DNA from 2 places in the Syntrophomonas curvata genome. Region 1 is predicted to be linked to the other one. Evidence: a T-box and tRNA genes for the amino acid it is inferred to sense, from the RefSeq annotation. Region 1 holds a T-box; the other holds one or more tRNA genes.
The links. The T-box of region 1 lies ahead of trpS (tryptophan--tRNA ligase). A T-box ahead of a tRNA ligase gene usually reads a tRNA of that ligase, here a tRNA-Trp.
Positions count from the first base shown of each region.

Region 2: it has a tRNA-Trp gene. The T-box ahead of trpS (tryptophan--tRNA ligase) is inferred to sense a tRNA for this amino acid. The anticodon was not compared.

Region 1 covers NZ_CM129641.1:1,255,908-1,264,348, forward strand. The annotation lists gene ACU70B_RS05560 (ABC transporter permease) at 1-236, shown strand, start outside; gene ACU70B_RS05565 (glycine betaine ABC transporter substrate-binding protein) at 233-1,129, shown strand; gene trpS (tryptophan--tRNA ligase) at 1,166-2,158, opposite strand; T-box leader at 2,241-2,470, opposite strand; gene ACU70B_RS05575 (MarR family winged helix-turn-helix transcriptional regulator) at 2,646-3,068, shown strand; gene ACU70B_RS05580 (hypothetical protein) at 3,075-5,210, opposite strand; gene ACU70B_RS05585 (alkaline phosphatase family protein) at 5,217-7,457, opposite strand; gene speD (adenosylmethionine decarboxylase) at 7,713-8,093, shown strand.
Region 2 covers NZ_CM129641.1:1,621,535-1,629,975, reverse strand. The annotation lists gene mqnE (aminofutalosine synthase MqnE) at 1-513, opposite strand, end outside; gene ACU70B_RS07285 (hypothetical protein) at 800-1,108, opposite strand; gene ACU70B_RS07280 (D-alanine--D-alanine ligase) at 1,178-2,098, opposite strand; tRNA gene ACU70B_RS07275 (tRNA-Trp) at 2,349-2,424, shown strand; gene metE (5-methyltetrahydropteroyltriglutamate--homocysteine S-methyltransferase) at 2,615-4,891, shown strand; gene metF (methylenetetrahydrofolate reductase [NAD(P)H]) at 4,888-5,754, shown strand; gene ACU70B_RS07260 (LysR family transcriptional regulator) at 5,781-6,704, opposite strand; gene ACU70B_RS07255 (TetR/AcrR family transcriptional regulator) at 6,825-7,391, opposite strand; gene ACU70B_RS07250 (NAD-dependent epimerase/dehydratase family protein) at 7,568-8,441, shown strand, end outside.

The DNA of each region.
Region 1 (8,441 bases):
CGCGAGCCAATATATTGGCGGGGATCAACCAATGCATCATGCTTTCACTGTCAATGGTGGTGGTAGCCGCCATGATCGGCGCCAAAGGACTGGGGGGTGTGGTATGGACAGCCATTCAGCAGCTTAAAATGGGAATGGGGTTTGAAGCAGGTGTAGCCATAGTCATTCTGGCGATAATACTTGACCGTATAACCCAGAACCTGGGTAAAACAACGGGGAAGGAGAAGGTAAGATGAAAAAAAGAACCGTATCTATTATCACTCTGGCAGTACTGACGGCGTTTGCCGTCGTAAGCATTGCCGGTTGTGGCAGCGGCGGCGGTAAGCAGGCCGATAAGGAAAACAAGCAGGTTAAGCTTCTCTACGTACAATGGGCCTGTGCCAGCGCCGAAACCCATGTCATGAAAGTTATCCTGGAAGACAAGATGGGTTACGATGTAGAAATAATGGATGTTACGGCTGCAGCCATGTATGAAGGCCTGGCCAATAAAAAAGGCGATGCCGTTTTTACGGCCTGGCTGCCGTTAACTCATGGTGAATACATGAAGCAGGTTAAAGACCAGGTGGAGGATTTGGGACCGAGTATGGAAGGGGCTAAAATCGGTCTGGTAGTACCGGATTATGTTGCTGTTGATTCCATTGCCGACCTGAATTCGGTAAAGGATAAATTTGACGGGAAAATAATCGGCATTGATTCCGGCGCCGGCATTATGAAGGCTACTGAAGCGGCGCTGAAAGACTATAACCTGGAGTATGAACTGGTCGAAGGCAGTGAAGGCACCATGATAGCTTCACTGAAACAGGCTGTTGATAATAATAAATGGGTAGTCGTAACCGGCTGGACTCCGCACTGGAAGTTTGCCCGCTGGGACCTCAAGTATCTGGATGACCCCAAGAAGGATTACGGTGAAGCTGAAACCATTAATACTATAGTGAGAAAAGGCCTGAAGGAAGACATGCCCGATGCTTATACCCTGTTTGACAACTTTGCCTGGAGCCCGGAGGATCTGGCTTCGGCCATGGGGCTGGCCGAGGATATGGGGAACAGTGAAGAGGCGGCCCGGAAGTGGGTGGAGCAGAACCCGGAATTGGTCAATAGCTGGCTGCCGGATAAATATAAAGATAAATAAGGCGCTACCCCCGGCCTTGGCCGGGGGTAAATTACTTTAGTCAAGGTAATTGATGCCCATGGCTTCCCGCACTTCCGCCATCGTATCCAAGGCAACGCGGTGGGCTTTTTTGGTTCCTTCCAGCAATATTTCCCGGATGGCTTCATAATCGTATTTTTCCCTTCTCTCCCGCATGGGTTCCAGCAGCTGGTTGATTTTTCCGCTCAGTTTCTTTTTGCAGTTTACGCAGCCTATATGGCCATGACGGCAATCGTCTTCGATTTCCCCGGCTTCTTCGGGATTAAAGACCCGGTGGTATTCATAGACCGTGCAGACTTCAGGGTGCCCCGGGTCAGTTTTATGGATACGGGCCGGGTCGGTTACGGCATTACGGATTTTTTGCCATACCTCGTCGGCAGTGTCGGCTAAAAATATAGCGTTATTTAAACTTTTGCTCATCTTGGCCTTACCATCCAGCCCTATCAGCCGCGGCACATCCCCTACCAGAACCTCCGGCTCCACCAGCACCGGTTTATAGAGGTCGTTGAAACGGCGTACTATTTTGCGGGCCAATTCAATATGGGGAATCTGGTCTTCCCCTACCGGCACCAGATGAGCCTTGAATATACTGATATCGGCCGCCTGGCTTACCGGATACCCCAAAAAACCGTAAGTCATATCGCTGAACCCGTGCTGGGCGGCTTCTGTCTTTACCGTAGGGTTATGGCGCAAAACGTTTACCGATGTGAACATGGAATAATACATGGTCAATTCATGTATTTCCGGGATCATGCTCTGAATAAAAATGGTCGACAGACCGGGATCAATTCCTGCGGCCAGATAATCGCCGGTAATCTGAAATACGTCCCGTTTCAGGTTATCATCTTTTTCCCAGTGGGTGGTAAGGGCCTGGACATCGGCAATAATAATATAGCTCTCATATTCTTCCTGCAGTTTGACCCGGTTGGCCAGGCTGCCCACATAATGACCCAGGTGCAGGCTCCCGGTAGGTCGGTCTCCGGTCAAGATCCTCTTCTTGCCCTCAGGCATAACACTCATCCTTTCTAATACTTATAATTTATGTTAAACCACGGCTGCCTCCGCTGCCGCAAAATAAAAAAGCCCCTGCCGCTAAAGGGACGGGGCTTCCGCGGTGCCACCCTTATTGACCAAACGGTCCGCTCGACAGGCGCTGGCTGCGCTTTTCCCGGTAACGGGGGAATGCCGGCCCGGCCTAATCTGGTCAACCCATTTCAGCCTGCTACTTAAAGGCCCATTCACTCAATCTTCAGTACCGGTTTCCACCTGCCCGGCTCTCTGCAACTATCCAATCGAGCTACTAATCCTCATCATTGTATTTCCATGCAATATATTCTAAAATACCATATGTACGACCTGTAATTCAAGTTTGGAATCATGCAATTTTTAATTTGAGTTGCGGATTTCAGTTTATAAATTATAATATGGTATAATACTAAAATAAAATATTCATGGCTTAAATCGGGCCATTGCAATTCAAGCAAAGGAGTTTCAGAGGATGACTGACTTTTATACCTTTTTGTGTTTTAGCATGCGGGCGGCAATGAAAAAAATCGACAAACACTTGAGTGCCCAGTTGGAGCCTTATGGCATAAGCATACCCCAGATGTTTGTTCTTACCTGTCTTTACGACGAAAACGGCATAACTTTAAAAGAGATTGGTCATCGTACCCTGATTGACAGTTCCTCTATGACGGTTTTGGTGGATAAACTGGAAAAAGACAAACTGGTGGAGCGTCAGCTTGACCCTGAAGACCGCAGGGCCATAAGGGTTTTTATTACCGAAAAAGGTGAGGCCATAGCCGACGATTTAGTTAGCATAGGTAAGGAATTTAATGTTCATTTATATGATTTACTGGGCGAAGGCAACCAGAAGGAGTTTATGCACGGGATAAAGAATATATTGAACGGCCTGGAATAGGGGCATTCATCGGAGTAGATATTTAAGATACAAGGCAATGAAATAGAGGGCTAGTACAGCGGCAGCTGTTATACCGGAATCATTAAAGATGATGGCTATGATGGCTGCCACTATTATTCCCTGCAGGCTGCTATATATAACCGGCAGCTGTTCCTTAACCCGTTTTATAATGCTGGCCGGGCGAAACACGAAATAGGAAAAAACCAGCACCAATAAAAGCAAAACCCAACCCCAAACACTATAATTGATAACCCGTAACTGCATCTGTACTTTCCGGCTGATTATATTCAAAATTTCGCTGAATCCTCCGTCCCTAATCAGACTTACATTTCGCCCCAGATGGGATTGTATCTCCAGGGGCTGTTTTAAATCTATTACCGCCATAATCGATACCAAAACAATAGTGCCGCAAACCAGCCAGAATACCTTGGTAAGGTTTACTTTATGCTTGGAATAATGCATATAGGTATATCCCAGACCTATACAAGCGGTTATGCTTCCCCCTACATTGATGCCAAAGAGGGGATAGGCAATCAAGAATACAACCAGGCTGAATAGTAGGGCCACTATAAACAGCCTGCGCTTGGAATAGGCTTGCTGTAATACCAGGGCAGATAAGGCTATGGTAGATCCGATTAATACGCCCATGTATTCGTTGCCCAGGCCATAGTAGCGCGAGCCGCTCATAATACGGTAACTAAGTATTGATTGTTTGAGCATGCCCAAATCAAAGACTAGATCCAAGGCAATGGTGCCTATGGTCAAAAGCAGCAGTATGCCCAGGGCACTGGTTTTACCCATCCGGGAGGCAAGCAGGCAAAAAAGGCTGAGAGACAGGTTTAACCCCAGTGAAATAAGCAGGAAGAGCCAGCGGCTGAACACATCAAAATTACCCATGAGCAACAGGCTTAGAGGCATGGCCACCGCAAATAAAATCAGGAATTCAGCAATTTCAGGGTAGATGTTCTTTAAGCGTGCTGCCAGAGCCACAAGCAGCAGGAGAAATATCAGGGCAACGTGAACGGTAACCATCCAGGCCTGGTTAAGGTATTCAAATGCTACCCGCTGATTTATGTGTTTAAGGCTGTCAATTATGCTGTTAGCCGGACTAGCATAAATAGTGTCCAGGACAGCGGGGTTAAAGTAATGCAAGATTGAGTTTTTCAGGCTGATGCTTGAAACTATGCCTTCGCGGCGGGTGGAGTAACTGGTTAAAACTCCTTTTGCCCCTGGCTGGTCTATAATAATGGGGGTCAGGAGTTCACCCTGCAGCGCGGCATCATATGACGGGGTCGGGCTTATAACGTATACCGCATCCCTGCTATCGAGCTCTTTCTGTAATTGGCTGATGCAGGCATCAATTTGAATAAGCCGGTTCTTTCTTTCCACCTGCAACTGCTGACCGGAGTACATGCTGCCTACATTATCCAATCGGGCCAGATCTCCAAACTGGATTAAAATAAGATCGTAGGCTTGAAATTGGCGGAAAGCCTCCAGTATCTTATCGTAATTACTGGATTGAGGGAAGTTTTTGGATTTCCTGACCATTTCTCTGCCGACCAGCCCATTATCCACTATGCCGTTTGAGTCCATAACTATTAAAGCCCCGCTGCGGGAATAATGTCCGGGTAAATCGGCATTCCCGATTACAGCGGTTTTAAGTCCCATAGCATGCAGTTCATCACCCAGCTTTCCTGGCTGGCCCAGCCCCCGTTTTTCATTGTTCTTTTTAATTACCTCGATACTGCTTACCACCACATTATGGTCGGCAGGTAAAAAACCGGTATTACGAAAAAACACATCGCCGGCCCTTTCGTAGTTTACTACCTCGGCGGCCTTAAAATTAAGGTCGGCATTAAAGCTGCCCACGGCCAGTTTCCCAGCCGATATGGTGCAGGGAACATTCTTGCTGGTTCTCTCCCCCGCACTCAGAGTGTTAAGCAGCCCCAATCCGCCTTTACTCTGCATGTACCAGAGATGGGGGGTAATATCAGGGTCAAGATCGCTCAAATTCAGTTTATCAATCATATAGATGATGACGCGCTGATGCGGCTGCTCTTTGTCAGTTTGGGCCTGGATGGAATCGGGGCAGGCAAGGAGCAGAAGCAATATTCCCAGGGTTGCCAGCAGCTTTTTATACATGGTTTTCTACCACCGTCCTTGATAACTGCTCCGGCTTAGGGTGAGCCAGAGACTATCCAGCAGGTATAATACAATAATTGCGGCAGCGATAACACCAGTATCATTTACCAAAAAAACAGTAACGGCAGCGATAAGCAGTATTTTGACAGTCTGACTTATGACCTTGTCATGTACCGAAAGTTGCAACATGAGGTTGGGGCGCTTGTGTTTTAACATAATCAGGGCGGCAATGAGCAATAGCAGAATCAAGCTCCAAATGGAGTGATAAATAGTGCTTCCCAGTATTCCCAGTTTGGTTTTTATCATCGCCAGCAGAACGGCCAGGCCACCCCCGGAATGGAAACTGCTTATAGCTTTGCCGGCATGGGACGGGGTAGGATTAAGCAGAGCATCCAGTTGGGCTACGGCGAATACGGCCATTATAGCCAGAAAAAGGATTAATAAGATTTTAAAGAGCGAAATTTTATGACCTCTGACTATAACGTAGAAGAAGCCCATGCTTACTACTGCCGTTATAAATCCACCCATGTTAGTACCGAAACTGGGGTGACCGATGGCGACACTGACCACGATTAACGGCAATAATCCCATTAATGCCTGGTGTGAAGGCTTAAGTGACAAATGTTTCAGCTTATCCAGCAGCAGTAAAGAGGATATTATAGTACAGGCCAACAGTATTCCCATATAATCATTCCCAATTCCGTAAAAGCGTCCCCCGGCAATAGCATCGGAGCCCAGGGGCGATACCAGCATCAATCTGGAGCCGGTAAATGAATCGAATGCCAGCAGTATGGCGGTAGTTAAGGTAAGAAACAGCAAGGCATCAAACGGGTCCTTAAATAAGAAGTGCACCAGAGCTGCCATTAGCATAGCTGAGCCGAAACTGAGCAGCATAACCCACCCTAGTGAAAAATATTGGCTAAAGCTGATGAACAAGAATACCAGAGGCATACTTAAGGCGCAATATACCGTATAATTTACATGGCGGAAGAATTCTTTGCGGCCGGCAATGAAGGCCAGGGCTCCGACTGCGATTCCCAGCACCGCAAAAAACATGAACATATAATGCAGCGGATTGCGGCTTACCCGTAATTGAGTAAACAGGTTTACCTGCTGATCAAGTTTTTGCAGGCTGTTGTCTGATTTGATAGTACTTATTCCGCGGACAGGGTAATTATGCTCCAGAAAGGAAAATACCGTGGGTTTGAGGTCAGCGTTACTGACCAGGCCGGGACGACGGGTAGTAGCGGAGGTCAGCAAGCCTGGTTCTGACCCCGGGGTGTATATGATGGCTGGGGTAAGGCCAAAATTGCCTGCAGCCAGCATCTCTTTATTGGGGTTGGGAGAAAGTATGATCAGCATAGTTTTTTCCATATTTATACTGTTGATTATCCTGCCCAGCAGAAGGTCATTTCTTTCCACCGCATTTTTACGTTGCTCCACCACTATATAATCAGAGGTGTTTTCCCGGTTCGTTTCCACTCTGCTGGTATCTCCCAGGTCCATAACGAGTATATCGGCGACTGCCAGCAGGCGCTGCATATTGTCTATAATCTGGTCATGGTTGCTTTGCAGGCCCCCGGGGCTGGACGGGTTAACCTCCAGCAGATCCTGGCTGACATTGCCCTGGGGAACGATGCCTTTTTCATCCATAGCCAGTATAACCGAATTGCGGTTGACCAGCTGATGGGTATCGGAATTCCCCAGTACCGCTAAGCGGTAACCTAATTCGCGAGCTTCCCAACCCATGCTGCCAACCTGGTAAGGTGGGTTATAACTGCTGGCGTACTTCCTGGCAGGTTCGATAAAGAGATTGACAACCCCCTCATCAGGCGGCTTGGCCGCCGTGAAAAGAGAGAAAAGGTTAGCGGCATTCAGGGATGAAGCCGTTGAATTATCCAACAGGCCGAATACGAAATCAACTCCCTCAGTACTATTATAAGACAATCCGGCATTTTCAATAGTACCCACCCGTGCACCTGTTGCCAGGGACATATAGGAACTGGAAGGATACCTGTTTTTGGAACGGATATTCATTAATCCTGACCCGCTTTGGGACAGAAGACCGTCCAGGTTGGGGGTATGGGAATTGATAAGATCGCCGGTACCTATGTAGTCGGAAATAAGAATTACAACCTTTTTTTCATCCTGATGCCCACTCTGTCCCATTGCCGGAAAAGGGGGGACCAGGCAAAACAATGCCAGGTTAATTAAAAGTAGCGCCAGTATGCATCGCAATTTATTCATAAATGGAATTTCCTCCTGATTGAAATAGGATATTAATTTCTATTACCATGATAATCTTTCCTGCATAAGTATATATTATAGTTTAACCGGCAGGTTTTAAATCGCAATAATGCGATCTATGCTGCGCTGCTTTTCTAATATGGATTGTATTATAAATCATTGACATGTAACAGAAATATGCTAAAATTCTACATGTATCTTTTTGGGTAAGGGAGGTTTGGGATTATATCTAAAATTTGAAGGGAGGCGCATTTATTGCAGTCTTTAGGGCGACATGTGTTAGCCGAATTGTATGGCTGTCGATTCGAGGTATTGAATGATATCGAAAAAGTTGAGGATATCATGGTCAATGCCGCTTTGGAGGCTGGAGCAGAAATTAGGGAGTTTGTGTTTCACAAGTTTAGCCCTCAAGGAGTAAGCGGAGTAGTTGTGATATCAGAATCTCACCTGGCAATTCACACCTGGCCGGAATTGGGATATGCCGCCGTAGATGTGTTTACCTGCGGTGAAAAAGTAGATCCCTGGGATGCCTGCAAGTATCTGGAACATATGTTCGGTGCGAATTATGTGAGTGCATCCGAAATAAAGAGGGGAATTATACAAGACCAGGAGGAGCGCTTGGTGGCAAATATTTAGGAGGGATACTATTTTAGTAGACCGAAGACGCTTTAAAATGCAATACAGTGTTGGTTAGTGGGCCTTATTTGTTGGAAAATGCAAGTAAGGCCTTGCTTTATTTATTACTACTTGTCTTGACTGCACAATTGTGACTATAATTTAAATGCTGTGGAATTTATTATCGTACCTAATATTTTAATAAAGCACTTTAATATCTGCACTTCTATATATTTACCAGAGATTGACGCCTTTTTCATAGCTGCCTGAATTATGCAAAGGATTAAGGAAAAAAGTTTCTCGAGCAGGAACCGTCATTATTCTGTAGAATGATAGTATAGGCTCTAAGATTAGGTGAGGGGGGCAGCT
Region 2 (8,441 bases), 370 kb from region 1:
CGAACCTAATCCGGCCTCTTTCAGGGTGGATAAGACCTCCCGCACTGAAAGGCCGCTGATTTGGGCAAAATAGAATATCTCCACCGCCGTGAACCCCTGTATATGGATTTGCGGATAAGCCTCATGCAAACGTTTCACCACTTCCACATAGTAATCAAAGGGTTTACTGGGATGCAGCGCACTCACTACATGGAATTCGGTTATGCCGTAACCAACCGCCTCCGCTCCAAAGGCAAAAGCTTCCTCCGGACTCATGACATAGGGACCGCTTGTGCCATTTTCGTCGACCCCGAACGCACAGAACTTACACCGGGATACGCAGATATTGGTCAAATTGATATGACGGTTCACGTTAAAGTATACATACCGCTGCGACGCCTCTATCTTTTTAGTCCGCGCCATGGCGCCGATAGCCAGCAGATCATCAGAATGATAGAGATAGACTCCATCTTCTTTATTCAACCTGATTTTCTGCTTAACCTTCTCCCCTATTTCCTGCAATCTTTTGTCCATCGTTCATCTCCCCGCTTATACCCGGTACGCGCTTTAAAAGCTTGCCATGCGAAACTCAATGATTAGAGCAACGCTTAATTGGAGGTTTTCCGCCAGATTTCCAAAAGTAATAATGAAATTATACCAGATTTCCTTATAAGGGCATAAGGTAGTGGGGATATTTAATACACTTAAGTCAGACTGATTTCCATATATCTCTTCGCCGATAGCCTAACGCCACTACCCATTAAGCAATAAAAATAGCCTTAAGACTCATCATCTCAAGGCTATGGTCACTGCTGGCATATTACTTACTCTCTCGTTTCTTCATTTGCAGATTGTATTTAAAAAACTCCACCGGGTCAATATCTTCACTAAAGGTTAGCGCCCAGTCCAAACGCTTAATAACTTCTTCCGTGCTACCTGCTCCAGTATAAATCAAAGGGTCACATGAAAGCTTCTCCAGGAATACGGCCAGTTCCAGAGCCATTTCTTCGATTTCCCCCAGACCTTTTTGCAAACGCAGCAGGTCTCGTTCTTTTTTTAACTCCTGTACCTTCTGGTATATATCGGTGGTAGTATCTTTTATAATTCCCGACGGCAAAAAGTTAGTCATTTCAAGACTCCCTAATTTTCAGGGTAATGATATCTTATTCGCTGTTTTTGTCCTCTATCCTCTTTTCAATTATTTTTCCAGAGCCAGGCTTACCAAATGCTCTATCAGATCTTCATAAGATATACCCACAGCCCTTGCAGCATCGGGAACCAGGCTCATATCGGTCAGTCCCGGTATGGTATTGATCTCCAGAATATAGGGACGGCCCTTATGGTCCACCATAAAATCTATGCGGGCAAATCCCCGGCAAGCAACTGATTTATAGGCCTCTTCGCTTATCCTCATTATGGTGTTCTGCAAGTCTTCATTAATCCGGGCGGGGATAAGATGCTCGCACATACCGGGGGTGTATTTGGATTCATAGTCATAAAACTCGTTGCTGGACGTTATTTCAATAATAGGCAATACGCAAGGATTCTCATTTCCCAGTACGCTGACCGTCAGCAGAGTACCATCGATATATTTCTCAATCAAGACATCCTGATCATATTGAAAAGCTGCTTCTATCGCAGGCAAAATATCGCCCTCTTTTTTAACGATATAGGTTCCGATACTGGAGCCCTGGGTGGCAGCCTTTATCACCATGGGTAAGCCGAACTTCTTCACCAGAGAGCGGACCACAAACGCGGCCCGGTCAAAAGTTTTTTTCTTCATAATGATAAAATCAGGGGTTGGAAGACCTTCATAGCTCAGCAGTTTCTTGGTAATAATCTTGTTCATGCAAATTGCGCTGGCGGCCACCCCCGAACCAGTATAGGGTATGCCCAGCAGATCAAGATAACCCTGAACGGTACCATCTTCCCCGTTTCTGCCATGCAGGGCTATAAAGACCACGTCAGGAGCTATATCCGCTATCCTATTAAGGTTATCCCTCTTGAAATCCAGGGCCTCAACCTGAAAGCCTTTCTGTTCCAATGCTCTACATACATTTTGACCACTATTTAATGAAACCTCTCGTTCTTCGGAAGTGCCCCCCATGAGCACCAGCACCTTGCTCAAATGAATCCACCTGCCTTAGTTTTTAATAATTACTCTCTCACTTTATAATTCTGTCATCTCTCCATTAATATTCCATCATTTTCGCGTATATTACTCACCAGTGCATAATCCAAGTTAAATGATACTGCTAAACAACAGCAGGTTCAAGAAATACCCGATTAAGTGGTTAGGGCAACAATTACCCATATTATCCTTGAAGGATGGCCTTTTTTATGCTAGAATATGTTTTGCTATGAAACGCAGGGGAGTAGCTCAATTGGCAGAGCATCGGTCTCCAAAACCGAGGGCTGGGGGTTCGAGACCTCTCTCCCCTGCCATATGAAATCAAGAAGCCACGCAGGTTTGCGTGGCTTTTAGTTTTTAATATACTCTATAGCCGTTAGCGCTGGATGCATTGCCGGCATATAGCTTACAACTATATATCATCATAGTTAATAAGTGTTACCCTATATTGCTCAACCGATAATATAATTACTTCAACCCACCGGGCAAGAAAGGGGCAGCATTATGAAAACAGCAGTTATAGGATATCCGAGGATAGGAAACTCCAGAGAGCTGAAATTTGCATTGGAAAGTCATTTCAAAGGTGAAATAGCAAATGAAAAGCTGCATGCAACGGCAGCCAAACTTCGCCAGGCTCATTGGCTTAAACAGGTCGAGAGCGGAATTGATTTCATCCCGTCAAACGACTTTTCTTTTTATGATGGGATGCTGGACACGTCTTTCATGCTGAATGTAATTCCCCAAAGGTATAAAGACCTGAAGCTTGATCCCCTTGCAGAATATTTTGCCGCCGCAAGAGGTTACCAAGGTGCAAATGGTGATGCCAAGGCACTCACTCTTAAAAAATGGTTCAACACCAATTACCACTACCTGGTACCGGAGATAGAAGATGCTGCGGAAATTAAGCTGGTCGGCAGAAAGCCATTCGATGAATTCCTGGAGGCAAAAGCAGCCGGAATTAAAACCAAACCGGTTATCATTGGTCCCCTTACATTTATAAAGCTTGCGAGTTTCACGGGAAAGAAAGGAGCATCTGATTTCGCCGGCAGCATTATCAAAGCATACTCTGAAATACTCATGGAGTTCGATAAACTCGGCGCTGAATGGGTGCAGTTTGATGAACCGGTACTTGTAACCGATATGACGGCCCTTGATATACAGCTGTTAAAAAGCCTTTACAGCCCAATACTCAATGCCAAGGGAAGCATCAAGGTGCTTTTGCAGACCTATTTTGGCGATGTGCGTGACTGCTATGCTAATATTGCATTGCTTGATTTTGACGGTGTCGGCCTGGATTTCATCGAAGGGCAAAAAAACCTCGAACTTTTGGAACGTAATGGCTTTCCAGCTAGCAAGACCTTATTTGCCGGGGTTGTGAACGGAAAAAACATCTGGAAGAACAATTATGCAGCAACACTTCCGATGATTAAAAAAATCACAGGCTATGCAGTCAGCGCCGTAATATCGACCTCCTGTTCCCTTGTCCATGTTCCCTATTCGCTTAAAAACGAATCCCGGCTGGACGACAGCTATAAGAAGCATTTTTCCTTTGCGGAAGAAAAGCTGGCCGAACTTGCAGATTTGAAACTCCTCATTGAAGAGACTGATAGCGGCGATAATCCAAAATACCTGGAAAACGCCAAGCTATTTAATGAAAATTTTTCTGACCCCGATAACACGGTTGGAGAAAAGCTTGCGGCACTTACTGAAAGGGATTTTATAAGGCTTCCTATATATAAAGAGCGCGGGAAGATCCAGCAGCAAAAACTTAACCTGCCGTTACTGCCCACAACTACAATAGGTTCTTTCCCCCAGACGGCTGCGGTAAGAGCCAATCGTTCCTCATTTAAAAAAGGGGAGATTACCGAGGAACAGTATAAAGCCTTCAATAAAAAGAAAATCCAAGAGTGTGTCGCCCTGCAGGAAAGAATCGGTCTTGACGTGCTTGTTCACGGCGAATTCGAGCGCAACGACATGGTGGAATATTTCGGTGAAGCCCTGAACGGATTTCTGTTCACCGAAAAAGCATGGGTGCAGTCATATGGAACACGATGTGTAAAACCGCCGATTATATGGGGTGATGTTTCACGTTCAAATCCCATAACCGTTGAATATTCAGTCTATGCCCAGAGCCTGACCGCCAAGCCGGTCAAAGGGATGCTTACCGGTCCGGTAACGATACTCAACTGGTCTTTTCCCCGTGAGGATATTTCCCTGCAGGAAGCCGCCTTCCAAATCGCGCTGGCAATCCGGGAAGAGGTCCTGGATCTTGAAGCCAGGGGCATAAAAATAATCCAGATCGACGAAGCGGCACTGAAAGAAAAGCTTCCCCTGAGACAGGCTGATTGGCACAAAGAGTACCTGGACTGGGCCATACCGGCATTCAGGCTGGTTCATAGCGGGGTTAGGCCGGAAACCCAGATTCACACCCATATGTGCTACAGCGAATTTGATGATATTGTGGAAGAAATCGATAATATGGATGCTGATGTTATAAGCTTTGAAGCTTCCCGTTCCAATCTCGGCATAGTCGACGTATTAAATTCCTGCGACTTCAGGACAGCGGTAGGCCCAGGCGTCTACGATATTCATTCCCCCAGGATTCCCGCTGTCGGCGAAATCAAAGCGGCCTTGACCGGGATGCTGGCCAAAATAGCAAAAGAAAAACTATGGGTAAATCCTGACTGCGGTCTGAAAACCAGGGAGGAAGCGGAAACGGTTTCGAGCCTTAAGAACCTGGTTATGGCCGCTAAAGAAATCAGGGAAAGTTTAACGATATGAAAACATCAGAATTATTCAAAACAAAAACCGTGCTGTCCTTTGAGGTTTTTCCACCCCAGAAGACGTCTTCGCCGGATACGATCTATAAAACGCTTGACCAGCTTAATGACCTTTACCCCGACTTTATCAGCGTAACCTACGGAGCAGGCGCCAGTGACAACAGCGCTTCCACTATCGCCATTTCATCGGCCATAAAAAACAGGTACCGCCGGGAAGCGGTGGCCCATCTGACCTGCATCAACCAAACCAGAGAAGACGTGCTGTCTTTGCTGCAGCAGTTGGAGGCCAACCATATCGAGAATATACTGGCATTAAGGGGCGATCTCAATCCCTCCGTTTCTCCCCAACAGGAGTTTAAACACGCCAGTGATTTGATCGCTTTTATTAAGGAGCACGGTGATTTCAATATTGTCGCGGCCTGCTATCCTGAGGGGCACGGAGAAGCATCCAGCATAGCTGCAGATATAAGGAATCTGAAAATAAAAGTCGAGACCGGCGTAGACCATCTGATCTCCCAGCTGTTTTTTGACAACAATTACTTTTACGCTTTTCTGGAACGGGCGGAATGCGCAGGTATAGACGTACCTATTGAGGCCGGGATTATGCCGGTGGTAAATAAAAAGCAGATCGAACGGATGGTAACCCTCTGCGGGGTTGATCTTCCCAAAAAATTCACCAAGATGATGGAGCGCTACGAAAATAAACCTGAAGCGATGCGGGATGCCGGGATAGCTTATGCCGTCGATCAAATTGTAGATCTTGTTTCCCAAGGCGTTGACGGCATCCATCTTTATACCATGAACAACGCCTATATTGCCCGGAAAATCAGCGAAGCGGTAAAAAGTTTGCTGGCTTCCCCGTAATGAAGACCGGTTGGTTCCGGTTTGCTTTATGACAAAACAGTAAATCCATACTCGGCGATGAGTCTTTTCAGTTCATCAATATAACTGGCCGCAAAGCGGCTAAGGACTGCTTTGGAGTTTGTTATCCAACCGACAGTCATTTTTTCCTTAGTTTCCAATGGAATCGAGATTATGCTGCTGCCGTTTAAATCACTGCTCAATACACCCGTGCATATGGTGTATCCGTTCAATCCGATCAGCAGATTAAACAGTGTCGCACGGTCGCTGACGCGGATGCTTTTCTTATGATAAACGGCGCTTAATATTTCCTCCGAAAAATAAAACGAGTTAAATTCTCCTTGTTCAAAGGACAAACACGGATAATCCTCCAAATCCTTCAGGGTGACGAAGCTTTTTACCGCCAGTGGATTTTCCGAACTTATAAAAACATGGGGGTTTGCCGTAAATAAAGGATTGAACGTGAGGTGATTTTCACGCAGCAGTTTCGTAATTACCTTTTCATTAAACTCATTTAAATAGAGGATGCCTATCTCGCTGCGCATATTTTTAACATCTTCAATAATTTCATAGGTACGGGTTTCACGCAGGGTAAATTCGTATTCATCCACATCGGTCTGCCGAACCAGGTTTACAAAAGCATTCACTGAAAACGCATAATGCTGGGTAGAGATAGAACATAATTGTCTTGACGGTTTTTTATCTTTGTAGCGCTGCTCCAAAAGCTCAGCCTGCTCCACAACATTTCGTGCGTAGGAAAGAAATTCGGCCCCATCGGTAGAAAGCGCTATCCCTTTTGCCGACCGGCTAAAGATTTCGATGCCAAGCTCTCCCTCAAGCTCCTTTATGGCATTGGAAAGACTGGGCTGGGAAATGAAAAGCTGTTTTGCGGCTTCACTGATGGAACCGCATTCCACCGTTTTAATTACATATTTTAATTGTTGGAGCGTCATTTTACTCACCTGCCAACCATTTTTTATTAACAGCTCAACTTTGGTGGCTGCGTAACCGGGTAGTTTATCATTCTGCAGATGGCGCGGCCTTCTTGGTATGCGCCCGTTATTTTCTCCTCCTCAAGCGATAAAAAACCCAATCCCCTGGTTGACCAAGCAGGTTACAAACTCCGCCATGCTCTGCGGCGGTAGGGGATTCTGGTCAAGCAGCCATTTACTGATTACTCCAATGCTTCCTGTTACCACATAAGTATAAATGTATTCCGCTGTATTATCATCCACTTGCCTGTTTTTCTGCCACTCGAAAACCACCCTGTCTCTTAGCAGATGAAATATATTGGTCCGGAAATCCATATCCCCGTTTTCACCAAGCAGTACACGGCATAATTCTTTGTTCTTCTCGATGTATTCCAGTATCCTGAATATCATTGGCAGCAGGTCCGTTTCCCCAGTCTCAATATTAAAATTGTCGAGATATGAATTAATATCTGTAATTAATTCCGTTTCTATCTGTTTGAGGAGGTCAAACTGATCGGCATAATGGGCATAAAAAGTCGCTCGGTTAATATCCGCATATTCGCAGAGCTCTTTAACGGTTATTCGGGATATCGGTTTGTCATGCAGCAGCTTGATCAAGCTATCGCGCAGAACCATTTTTGTATATTTCACACGTCTGTCACCGGGCATATGACTTTCCTCCAAATTTGCTTGATATGCTATATTTCATACAATCAGACCCAATCTGTCGATGATACGTCAATCAATAACAATCTGTCGGTTGATTATATTACACGAGTTTAATATACTAAAATCACGAAAGATAATCAACAAATTGTTTAACAAACTGAAACGGAGGAAGAACAATGGCCGTAAAGTACCTGGTTACAGGAGCCGCAGGCTATCTGGGATTAAGCATAGTCCTGGAGCTTTTGGCGCAAGGAAAGAGTGTGCGCGCCCTTGTTCTTCCCAACGATAAAGCGGCAAGGCATATACCCGCACCGGCTGAAATAGTCGAGGGGAATCTATTAAGCCCTGATGATTTATGCAAATATTTCCATGTTCCCGAAGGCACGGAAATGATTGTCATTCATTGTGCCGGAATAGTGTCTACCGCATGGAATTACAGTGAGCAAATTTTCAACGTTAATGTACGCGGAACCCAAAATATCGTAAACCAGTGCATAAAGTCGAAGGTAAAAAAGCTGGTGTATATCAGCTCGGTTCATGCTATTCCGGAGCTTCCAAAAGGGCAAACCATTACTGAAATAACTGAATTCAACCCCGACAAGATTATCGGAGCTTATGCCAAAACCAAAGCGCGAGCTTCGCAAATTGTAATGGACGCAGCTAATGGCGGGAAATTGAATGCCATCATCATCTTCCCCTCGGGCTTGTGCGGCCCGTATGATTACTCCATGGGATATTTAACCCAGTTCCTGCTCAATTGCACGAAAAACAGGCTGCCTGCCGGAATCGAGGGAGGATATGATTTTGCCGACGTAAGGGATGTCGCCAAAGGGGTAGTGGCTGCCTGTGAAAAAAGCGTAAGCGGCAAAAGCTATATTCTCGCCAATCGCTATGTGCCCGTTAAAGAAATTTTTCAGTATGTGCACGAACTGACCGGAGCACGGCTTGTCAAGCATATGCTGCCTCTATGGACGGCCCGCCTGTTGCTGCCTTTCTTCGGCGCATATTACCAAATAAAAAACCAGACGCCTTTGTTCACCAAATACTCTC